Regions from separate parts of the Streptomyces graminofaciens genome, predicted to be linked through region 3. Evidence: riboswitches for the same ligand, from Rfam matches in the RefSeq annotation. Region 3 holds a riboswitch; each other region holds the start of a gene.
The links. Region 3 has a riboswitch for cobalamin ahead of SGFS_RS06620 (FecCD family ABC transporter permease). Riboswitches for the same ligand answer to the same signal wherever they lie in the genome.

Region 1 (2,192 bases), 9.2 Mb from region 3:
CGTTCGGCCCACGCGAGCGCCTCGGTGAGCTACGGACGGCGGCTCGGCTCGGGGTATCGCGGACCCCGGTGCGGACGGCGCCGGCGCGGCTGCCGGCCGACGGTCCGATCGAGCGCGGTGACAGCGGTTTCTCCTTGACGATCCCCCACCACGACCCGGCGGTCACCACAGCCGAGTTGGCCACAGCCGAGTTGGAGCGCTGGTACGCGCACATGACAGTGCACGCACTCGTCCTGGTCAACCTGGGCTTCGCGCTGGCCCTGATGGAAGCCGACATGTTCAGCTTCCTCAACAGCATCCTCGGCTTCTGCTCGAACTGCGCGATCGCCTGGGTCGTCACCGTCGCCACCGACATCGGCATCGGCATCGGCATCGGCATCGGCATCGGCATCGGCATCGGCATCGGCATCGGCATCAACAAGTACCTGCTGAAGCTCTCCCCGCTCCAGCCCGAGTTCCGCCGGGGCATGCTCCACGCCGTCAACCCGGTCGGAGTCGTGGCCTTCGTCGCCGCCTCCGGTCTGTCGATCGCCATGTACTTCCACGCACTGGGCGACACGCTCCAGCCTTACTCCCCCGTGGCCGCCGCCGTCATCGCGTTCGTCCTCACTCCGCTGATGGCCGTCGTCACCAAGGGCAGGTACTACCTGCGCCGCACCGACGACGGCATCGACGAGCCGCTGCTCGACTCGGCGGGCAACCCCAGCGCGACGACGTACGACTGCCATGTCTGCCACCAGCCCTACGAGCGCCCCGACCTGGCCGCCTGCCGGACCCACGACGCGATGGTCTGCTCGCTGTGCCTGAGCACGGACAAGGTCGGCGACCACGTGCTGCCCGCGCAGCCGTCGGCCGTCTGAGCCCCGGGGTCGGGCGGTGCGCAGAAGCCCCGCCGCCCGGCCCCACCTCTCCATGCCTCCTTGAGCACGGGAGCACGGCGGTCGGCCTACTCCTGTGCCGCGCGGGGCCGTTGGGGCGTGCGCCGGGGTTCGAGCCGTCCGGCGCCGTCCGCGCGCCCCTCGTTGCCGCTTGTCAGAGGCCTTGTGCGGGCACTACTGTCGCCACGCCTTGGTGAACGGGAAATCCGGTGTGATGCCGGTGCGGCCCTCGCCACTGTGATCGGGAAGTCCGGCTCCAGTCCTCACGGACAGCCACTGGGTCCTCGGACCCGGGAAGGCGGAGCATGGGCGGTGGTACCCGTCAGCCAGGAGACCGGCCAAGGCACGTCAACCATCCACGAGGTGCTGGAGAGGGTCTGCTGAGCCATGCACATAGCCGAGGGGTTTCTGCCGCCGGCGCACGCGATCGCCTGGAGTGTCGCATCCGCGCCGTTCGTCGTCCACGGAGTCCGTTCACTCACCCGTGAGGTCAGGGAGCACCCCGAGAGCACCCTGCTCCTCGGCGCGTCCGGTGCCTTCACGTTCGTCCTGTCCGCGCTGAAACTGCCGTCCGTGACCGGGAGCTGCTCGCACCCCACCGGCACGGGGCTCGGCGCCATCCTGTTCCGGCCACCCATCATGGCGGTCCTCGGCACCATCACCCTGCTCTTCCAGGCGCTGCTCCTCGCGCACGGCGGTCTGACCACGCTCGGCGCCAACGTCTTCTCGATGGCGATCGTCGGCCCCTGGGCCGGTTACGCGATCTACCGGCTGCTGCGGCGGTACGACGTGCCGCTGATGGTGGCGGTGTTCTTCGGCGCGTTCCTCGCCGACCTGGTCACCTACTGCGTCACCAGCGTGCAGTTGGCGCTCGCGTTCCCCGACCCGAGCAGCGGCTTCGTGGGCGCGCTCGGCAAGTTCGGCTCCATCTTCGCCGTCACCCAGCTCCCGCTCGCGGTGAGCGAGGGGCTCCTCACGGTGCTGGTGATGCGTCTGCTGGTGCAGTCGAGCAAGGGTGAACTGACCCGGCTCGGCGTGCTGCTGACCGGCAAGCAGAACCCGACAGGTAGCGAGGCGGTGGCCCGATGAGCCGGAACACGAAGATCAACGCCCTGCTGCTGCTCGTCGTGGCCGCGCTCGCCGTGCTGCCGCTGGCCCTCGGACTCGGCGACCACAAGAAGGAGCCGTTCACGGGCGCCGACGGCGAGGCCGAGACGGCGATCACCGAGATGGAGCCGGACTACAAGCCGTGGTTCTCGCCGTTGTACGAGCCGCCGTCGGGCGAGATCGAGTCGGCGCTGTTCTCCCTCCAGG
Region 2 (2,192 bases), 3.6 Mb from region 3:
CGCGCCACCGGCCGCGTCGCCCTGGGCCCCGGCACCCGCGACTTCTCCAAGGACTTCGTGGCGACGCTTCCGCAGTGGCCTGCCACCGTCTGATGGCGGCCACCACCCTCTAGCGATCTGCTCATAGGACTATCCCTCGCCCCTGTGGAAAACGCCGGGCCCCATCCGCGTCCGCTGCTGCACACTGCGACGCATGGACATCACGATCAGGCAGGTGGCTGCCGACGAGTACGCCACCCTCGGCGAGATCACCGCTCAGGCCTACCTGGGCGACGGACTGCTGGACTTCGGAGAGAGCGACGAGTACCTCGGCGAGCTGCGTGACGTGGCCAAGCGGGCCGCCGCGGCCGAGGTGCTCGTCGCCGTGGCGGACGGTCGGGTGCTCGGCGGTGTGACCTTCGTCCCGGCCGGTGGCCCCATGGCCGACATCGCCCGTGCGGGAGAGGCCGAAATACGTATGCTCGCGGTCGCCCCGGAGATGCGCGGTCGAGGCATCGGCGAGGCTCTGGTGCGTACCTGCGTCGAGCGCGCCCGGGCCGTGGAGGGCTGCGTACGCCTCGTGCTGTCGACCCAGCGGACCATGCGCACCGCCCATCGCATCTACGAACGTCTGGGCTTCACTCGTACACCCGAGCGCGACTGGAACCCCGTTCCACACCTCGACGACATCATGCTCCTCACCTATGAGTTGACGCTCTGACACGCTCCGAAGTCGACGTGACACAACATCTGGGGGTGACCCCGCAGCCCGACACAAGATGTATGCTCATGCTCGCTGTCGCCGCAGGGGAATCCGGCGCGAATCCGGAACTGTCCCGCAACGGTGTACTTGCGTGTATTTGCACGCCTGTTCAGTCCGAGGACCTGCCGACAGCGCGCCCGGCCGACCGGTCCGGGTGCCCTGACGTCCGGGCCTCGTGGAGTGGGCCGGTGGACGCGACGCCCCCGTGCGCTCGTGTGCTGCCGCCTGCCCTTCACCAGGTCCACTGCCGAGCGAGGGAGAGCCCCACGTGACCATCGCGCCAGCCGACCCGGCTTCAGTTGCCCCGGCTTCGGCCGCCCCGGTGACGGAGACCGACGGTCCCGGTACCGCGTTGCTGCGGACCCTGACCGAGCTGACCGCCGACCTCCCCGACGCCGACCCCGGCCGGGTCGCCGCCGCCGCGCTGCGCGGCCGGTCCGCGCGGGCGGACGAGGCGGAGCTGCGCGAGCTGGCCACGGAGGCGGCCGCCGGCCTCATCTCCGAGGACCCCGCCTACTCCAAGCTGGCCGCCCGGCTGTTGGCCGTCAGCGTCCGCGCCGAGGCCGCCTCGCAGGGCGTCACGACGTTCACGCAGTCCATCGTCGTGGGGCACCGTGAGGGCCTCGTCGCCGACCGCACGGCGGAGTTCGTACGCGTCCACGCCGAGCGCCTCGACGCGCTCGTCGACCCGGCCGGCGACGACCGCTTCGGCTACTTCGGCCTGCGCACGCTGCACAGCCGCTATCTGCTCCGGCACCCGATCACCCGCAAGGTCGTCGAGACGCCCCAGCACTTCATGCTGCGGGTGGCGAGCGGCCTCGCCGAGGACGACACCGCTCGTTCCGTCGACGAAGTCGCCGCGCTCTACGGGCTCATGAGCCGCCTCGACTACCTCCCCTCCTCCCCGACGCTCTTCAACTCGGGTACGCGACACCCCCAGATGTCGTCCTGCTACCTCCTCGACTCCCCACTGGACGAGCTGGACTCCATCTACGACCGCTACCACCAGGTGGCCCGTCTCTCGAAGCACGCGGGCGGCATCGGGCTGTCGTACTCCCGGATCCGCTCGCGCGGTTCGCTGATCCGGGGTACCAACGGGCACTCCAACGGCATCGTGCCGTTCCTGAAGACGCTGGACGCCTCGGTCGCCGCGGTGAACCAGGGCGGGCGGCGCAAGGGCGCGGCCGCGGTCTACCTGGAGACCTGGCACTCCGACATCGAGGAGTTCCTGGAGCTGCGCGACAACACGGGTGAGGACGCCCGGCGTACGCACAACCTGAACCTGGCGCACTGGATCCCGGACGAGTTCATGCGCCGGGTGAACGCCGACGAGCAGTGGTCGCTGTTCTCCCCGGCCGACGTTCCCGAGTTGGTCGACCTGTGGGGCGAGGAGTTCGACACCGCGTACCTCAAGGCGGAGGCGAACGGCCTGGCGAAGAAGACCATCCCG
Region 3 (2,192 bases):
CAGCCCGACGAACGTGCCGGCGGCCACGGTCAGCCGGATGTCGTCGACGATGCGGGCCCCGGCCGCCTCGACCGTCACCCCGTCGATGTCGAGCCTCATGGTCACCGGCCTCCGAACGCATAGCCGCCGCGCCGCATCAGCAGCAGGAACGCGGGCACCCCGACCACGGCGGTGATCACCCCGACGGGCAGCTCGGCGGGCGCGAGCAGCAGCCGGGAGAGCAGATCTGCCCACACCAGCAGGACGGCTCCGGCGAGCGGGGCCACGGCCAGCACCCGGCGGTGATCGGCGCCGACCAGCATCCGTACGACATGCGGCACCATCAGCCCGACGAACCCGATGGCCCCGCTGACCGCGACGACGGTCCCGGTCACGGCGGCGGTGACGAGGAACAACTCCCGGCGCAGGCGGCCGGGTTGCACACCGAGCGCGGCGGACGTCTCGTCGCCCATGGCGAGGGCGTTGAGTGCCTCGGCCCGCAGGCGCAGCCACGCCCAGCCGGCCGCCACGGTCACGGCGGCGAGCGGCACCTGCGCCCAGGTCGCCCCGCCCAGACTCCCCAGCAGCCACATCATCGCCGAGCGGGCCGCCTCACCCCGGGCGGCGCCGAACACCATGACGGTGGTGACGGCCTCGAAGCCGTACGCCAGGGCCGTGCCGGTGAGCACCAGCCTCAGCGGGGTCAGCCCGTGCTGCGATTGGGCCACGGTGTACACCAGCACCATCGCGGCCAGCGCCGAGGCGAACGCGGACACGGACAGCGCCCACACCCCGAGCCCGGCGAACGCGCCGAGCAGGATGACCGCGTTGGCGCCGACCGCGGCCCCCGACGAGATGCCCAGCACGAACGGATCGGCGAGCGCGTTGCGCACCATCGCCTGCACGGCGACGCCGACGGCCGACAGCCCCGCCCCGACGACGGCGCCCAGCACGACGCGGGGCAGCCGGATCTCCCACACGATGGTGTACGAGGCGATGTCATCCGCGTGGATGCTGCCGCCGGTGAGCCCCGCCCAGAGGAACCGGAAGACCTCCGCCCAGCCGAGTCCGGCCGCCCCGAGCCCGACGCCGCACACGAGCGAGACGATCAGTAACACCGACAGCCCGACGACCAGCGGCGGGAGGGGTGTTCGGCTGGGGGTGGCGGGGCGGTGGCGCACGGTCGGGGCGGTCCTTCACCTGGGGCCGCCTGATGAACGTCAAGCAGGGAGGCAGCCCGTACGGCCCACCGGCCGCGCGGTCCCCTCTCGCAGTCCACGGCGAGCAGTCAACGGGTCGCACACCTCCCATGGGCAATCGGGCTCGCGCGACGGACCACCAGGTCCCCACGCACACCGCTGCGGGTCAGCGCCGGAATCTCACCGGACTTCCCCCACGGGAGGCTCGGGGAGCGTAGCAAACGGGGCCGAACCGCTGTTCGGGCAGGTTGGCGCCCGCGACGGTCAGCCGAAGCTCATGGTGGGCGTGGCCGGGTCCAAGGTGGGCAGCGGGAGCGGGTCGTAGCCGTAGGGGTCCGACGTGGGCTCGGGCTCAGCTGTGGGGGCGGGCACCTTGTCGGGGTCGGCCGTCGGCTTGCCCTCGGGATTGCAGACGTGCGCCGCCTTCGGGCGCGTGAGTTCGTAGACGGCGACGCGCTCGGTGCGGAACTCCACGGTGTCGTTGTTGCCGTAGGCGGCGTCCGACAGCTTGATCGACTCCGGCAGTTCCTTCTCGCTGAGCGGCTTGCCGGCGGTCACGGTCACCAGCGCGCCGACACAGACGCTGCGGTCGTCGGCGTACAGTTTCTTCGGTGCCGTGACCTGCTGTTCCCCGCTCCCGTCGGTGCGCAGCCGGGTGCGCTTCGCCCGTTCCATCGCGAAGTAGAAGTCCGGGGTGCCGGGGTCGCTCTTCTCCTTCTCCGACGGCGAGCCGTAGGTGAGTTTCCAGAACTCCACCTGAACGGTGACCGGTTCGCACAGCGGGCCGTCGAACCCTTCCTGGACCGGACCGACCGCCACGTCCTTCGACGTCTCGACGTCGGAGGCCCTGGCCTGAATCTGCAGCCAGGTCCTGACCTCGTCCGACGTCCAGCCGCTGTTGTCGTGGCAGCCGTCGGCGCCGGTCGGGTACGGGGGTGTGACGGACGGGGTGGGCGTGGGGCTCGGGCTGTCGGTCGCCGAGGGGGACTCCGAGGCCGAGGCGTCGGAGTCGCT
Region 4 (2,192 bases), 8.4 Mb from region 3:
CTCGCGCCGCGAGGTGGTCGATCACACGAACGTGAACGACTCCGAGGAACCCCCCGGTGTGGTTACCGCGGCGATCGCCGCCGTCACCCCGCCGCCGGTCGGCACGGTCGCCGAGGACCTCACGGCCACGATCCCGGCCCCGGCGACCGCCGCGGCCGCCACCGCCGCCGAGACCCCGGCGAACCCGTCGGCGCCGACACCGGCCGTCTGAGCCCCGCGACTCCCGCGACCCCCTGAGGAAGAATCACCATGCACATCGACTGGGCAGCCCTCGGCTCCGTCTTCGGAGTCAGCCTCGTGGTGACCGTGGCCCTCGTCGGCCTGTTCACCCTCGGCATCGTCGGCCTCTCCAAGCGTGAGACCGCCACGGCCGCCGGCAACTCGGCGGCACTCCCCACGACAGCGGCGTACGCCTGCTTCGCGGCGTGCGCGGCGGCGGTGGCCTACGGGATCTATCTGATCATGGCCTGACGCCACGCCGCTCCTGCGGCACCTGGCACAAAGCCCTCACGGTGAATTCGATCACCGTGAGGGCTTTTGTCTGCGTCGGCATCGCGGTTACGACCACCAGCCGGAGCACCTCGAGCCCCTCTCGTCGACGACCCAGTGGGTCCTGCCGGCCGCGGCCGGCAGGACGAGCACGGGGCCTTCGCCCCCGTTTCGAGTCACGCGCCAGAACGTGTCCCTCCGCCGCGCGGGCGCGGTGGAGGGCCGGCCACACCCGGCGCGTCTCCCCGCGTTGAACGACCCGATGCCGCTCGTCGGCGCTCGGCTTTCGTACTGCCGTTCCCGCAGATTCGGGCGCCTGACGATATTTCAGCGATGTGGGGCTCAGCACACCACTACGCCGCAGGTCAACGGCGAGTTGACGGGTCTTCCGGGGGCGTGGTGGACTGCCGGGGCCATGTACGACGGCAGGAGAGGAAGCCGGTGCGAGTCCGGCGCGGTCCCGCCACTGTCACCGGGGAAGAACCTTCCCGGGAGCCAGGAACTCTCGCCGTCGGTCTCGTCGAACCAGGGCGTGGACACCCTGAGTGAGGACATATCGCCATGCGCGGCTGCCGTTCGAGCTTCAGTACCTGGCCCTTTCCCGACCTCCCGATCGGCTGACCGCATGCGTGCCGATCGCGTCTTCGCGTACGGCGCCGCCGCCGGCCTCCTCGGCGACCTGCTGCTCGGCGATCCTCGCCGGGGGCATCCGGTCGCCGCGTTCGGGCGGGCCGCGGGTGCCGTGGAGCGGGTGTTGTGGCGGGACCACCGGGGGTGGGGGGCGCTGCACACCGCCGTGTGCGCGGGGGGCGCCGTGGCGTTGGGCGCCTTGGCCGCGTCTGCGGCACGGCCGTCCCGTACCGCTTCCGTCGCGTTGACCGCCGCCACCACCTGGGCCGTCGTCGGGGGGACTTCCCTCGGGCGGGAGGCCCGGGCCATCGGGCATGCCCTGGAGACGGGGGATGTCGAGGCCGCCCGGGCGCGGTTGCCCCATCTGTGCGGGCGGGATCCGCAGGCGCTCGACGCCGACGGGATCGCCCGGGCCGTCGTCGAGTCCGTTGCCGAGAACACCTCCGACGCGGTGGTGGGGGCGTTGGTGTGGGGGGCCGTGGGGGGTGTGCCTGGGCTCGTCGGGTTTCGGGCCGTCAACACGCTCGATGCGATGGTCGGGCACAAGTCGCCTCGCCATCGGCGGTACGGGTGGGCTTCGGCTCGGCTGGACGACGTCGCCGGGTGGCCGGGGGCCCGGCTCACCGCTGTGCTCGCCGGCGTCGCCGGGGGTGACCGCCGTGGGGCCGTACGGGCCTGGCGTGCCGATGCCCGGAAGCATCCGAGTCCCAACGCCGGGCCTGTGGAGGCGTCGTTCGCGGGGGCGCTGGGGGTGCGGCTGGGTGGGACGTTGTCGTACGGGGGGCGGGTCGAGCACCGGCCTGTGCTGAATGGGGAGGGGCGGGCTGTGGTGGTCGGGGACATCGAGCGGGCCGTTCGGTTGTCCCGGCGGGTGAGTTGGCTGGCGTTGGGGGTCAGTGCGGGTGGCGCGTTGCTGCGGAACCGGGTCATGAGGCGCCCGGCACAGCGGATGCGGTCGGGGGGTGCCTCATGACCGGTGGGGGTCTGCTCGTCGCCGGGACCACCTCTGACGCCGGGAAGAGTGTGGTCACCGCGGGGATCTGTCGGTGGCTGGTGCGGCAGGGGGTGCGGGT

Region 1: linked by a shared signal. The riboswitch ahead of SGFS_RS47235 (energy-coupling factor ABC transporter permease) and the one ahead of SGFS_RS06620 (FecCD family ABC transporter permease) in region 3 are both predicted to bind cobalamin.
Region 2: linked by a shared signal. The riboswitch ahead of SGFS_RS21345 (ribonucleoside-diphosphate reductase subunit alpha) and the one ahead of SGFS_RS06620 (FecCD family ABC transporter permease) in region 3 are both predicted to bind cobalamin.
Region 4: linked by a shared signal. The riboswitch ahead of SGFS_RS43220 (cobalamin biosynthesis protein) and the one ahead of SGFS_RS06620 (FecCD family ABC transporter permease) in region 3 are both predicted to bind cobalamin.

What each region holds. Positions count from the first base shown of each region.
Region 1 covers NZ_AP018448.1:10,706,275-10,708,466, reverse strand. The annotation lists partial or broken gene SGFS_RS47245 (hypothetical protein) at 1-104, shown strand, start outside; partial or broken gene SGFS_RS47240 (allantoin permease) at 231-860, shown strand; cobalamin riboswitch at 1,053-1,235, shown strand; gene SGFS_RS47235 (energy-coupling factor ABC transporter permease) at 1,266-1,967, shown strand; gene SGFS_RS47230 (energy-coupling factor ABC transporter substrate-binding protein) at 1,964-2,192, shown strand, end outside.
Region 2 covers NZ_AP018448.1:5,030,004-5,032,195, forward strand. The annotation lists gene SGFS_RS21335 (nucleoside hydrolase) at 1-93, shown strand, start outside; gene SGFS_RS21340 (GNAT family N-acetyltransferase) at 194-700, shown strand; cobalamin riboswitch at 763-886, shown strand; gene SGFS_RS21345 (ribonucleoside-diphosphate reductase subunit alpha) at 1,011-2,192, shown strand, end outside.
Region 3 covers NZ_AP018448.1:1,462,402-1,464,593, reverse strand. The annotation lists gene SGFS_RS06625 (ABC transporter ATP-binding protein) at 1-99, opposite strand, end outside; gene SGFS_RS06620 (FecCD family ABC transporter permease) at 102-1,160, opposite strand; cobalamin riboswitch at 1,271-1,395, opposite strand; gene SGFS_RS06615 (hypothetical protein) at 1,443-2,192, opposite strand, start outside.
Region 4 covers NZ_AP018448.1:9,821,370-9,823,561, reverse strand. The annotation lists gene SGFS_RS43230 (inorganic phosphate transporter) at 1-211, shown strand, start outside; gene SGFS_RS43225 (hypothetical protein) at 250-471, shown strand; cobalamin riboswitch at 896-1,016, shown strand; gene SGFS_RS43220 (cobalamin biosynthesis protein) at 1,115-2,092, shown strand; gene SGFS_RS43215 (cobyric acid synthase) at 2,089-2,192, shown strand, end outside.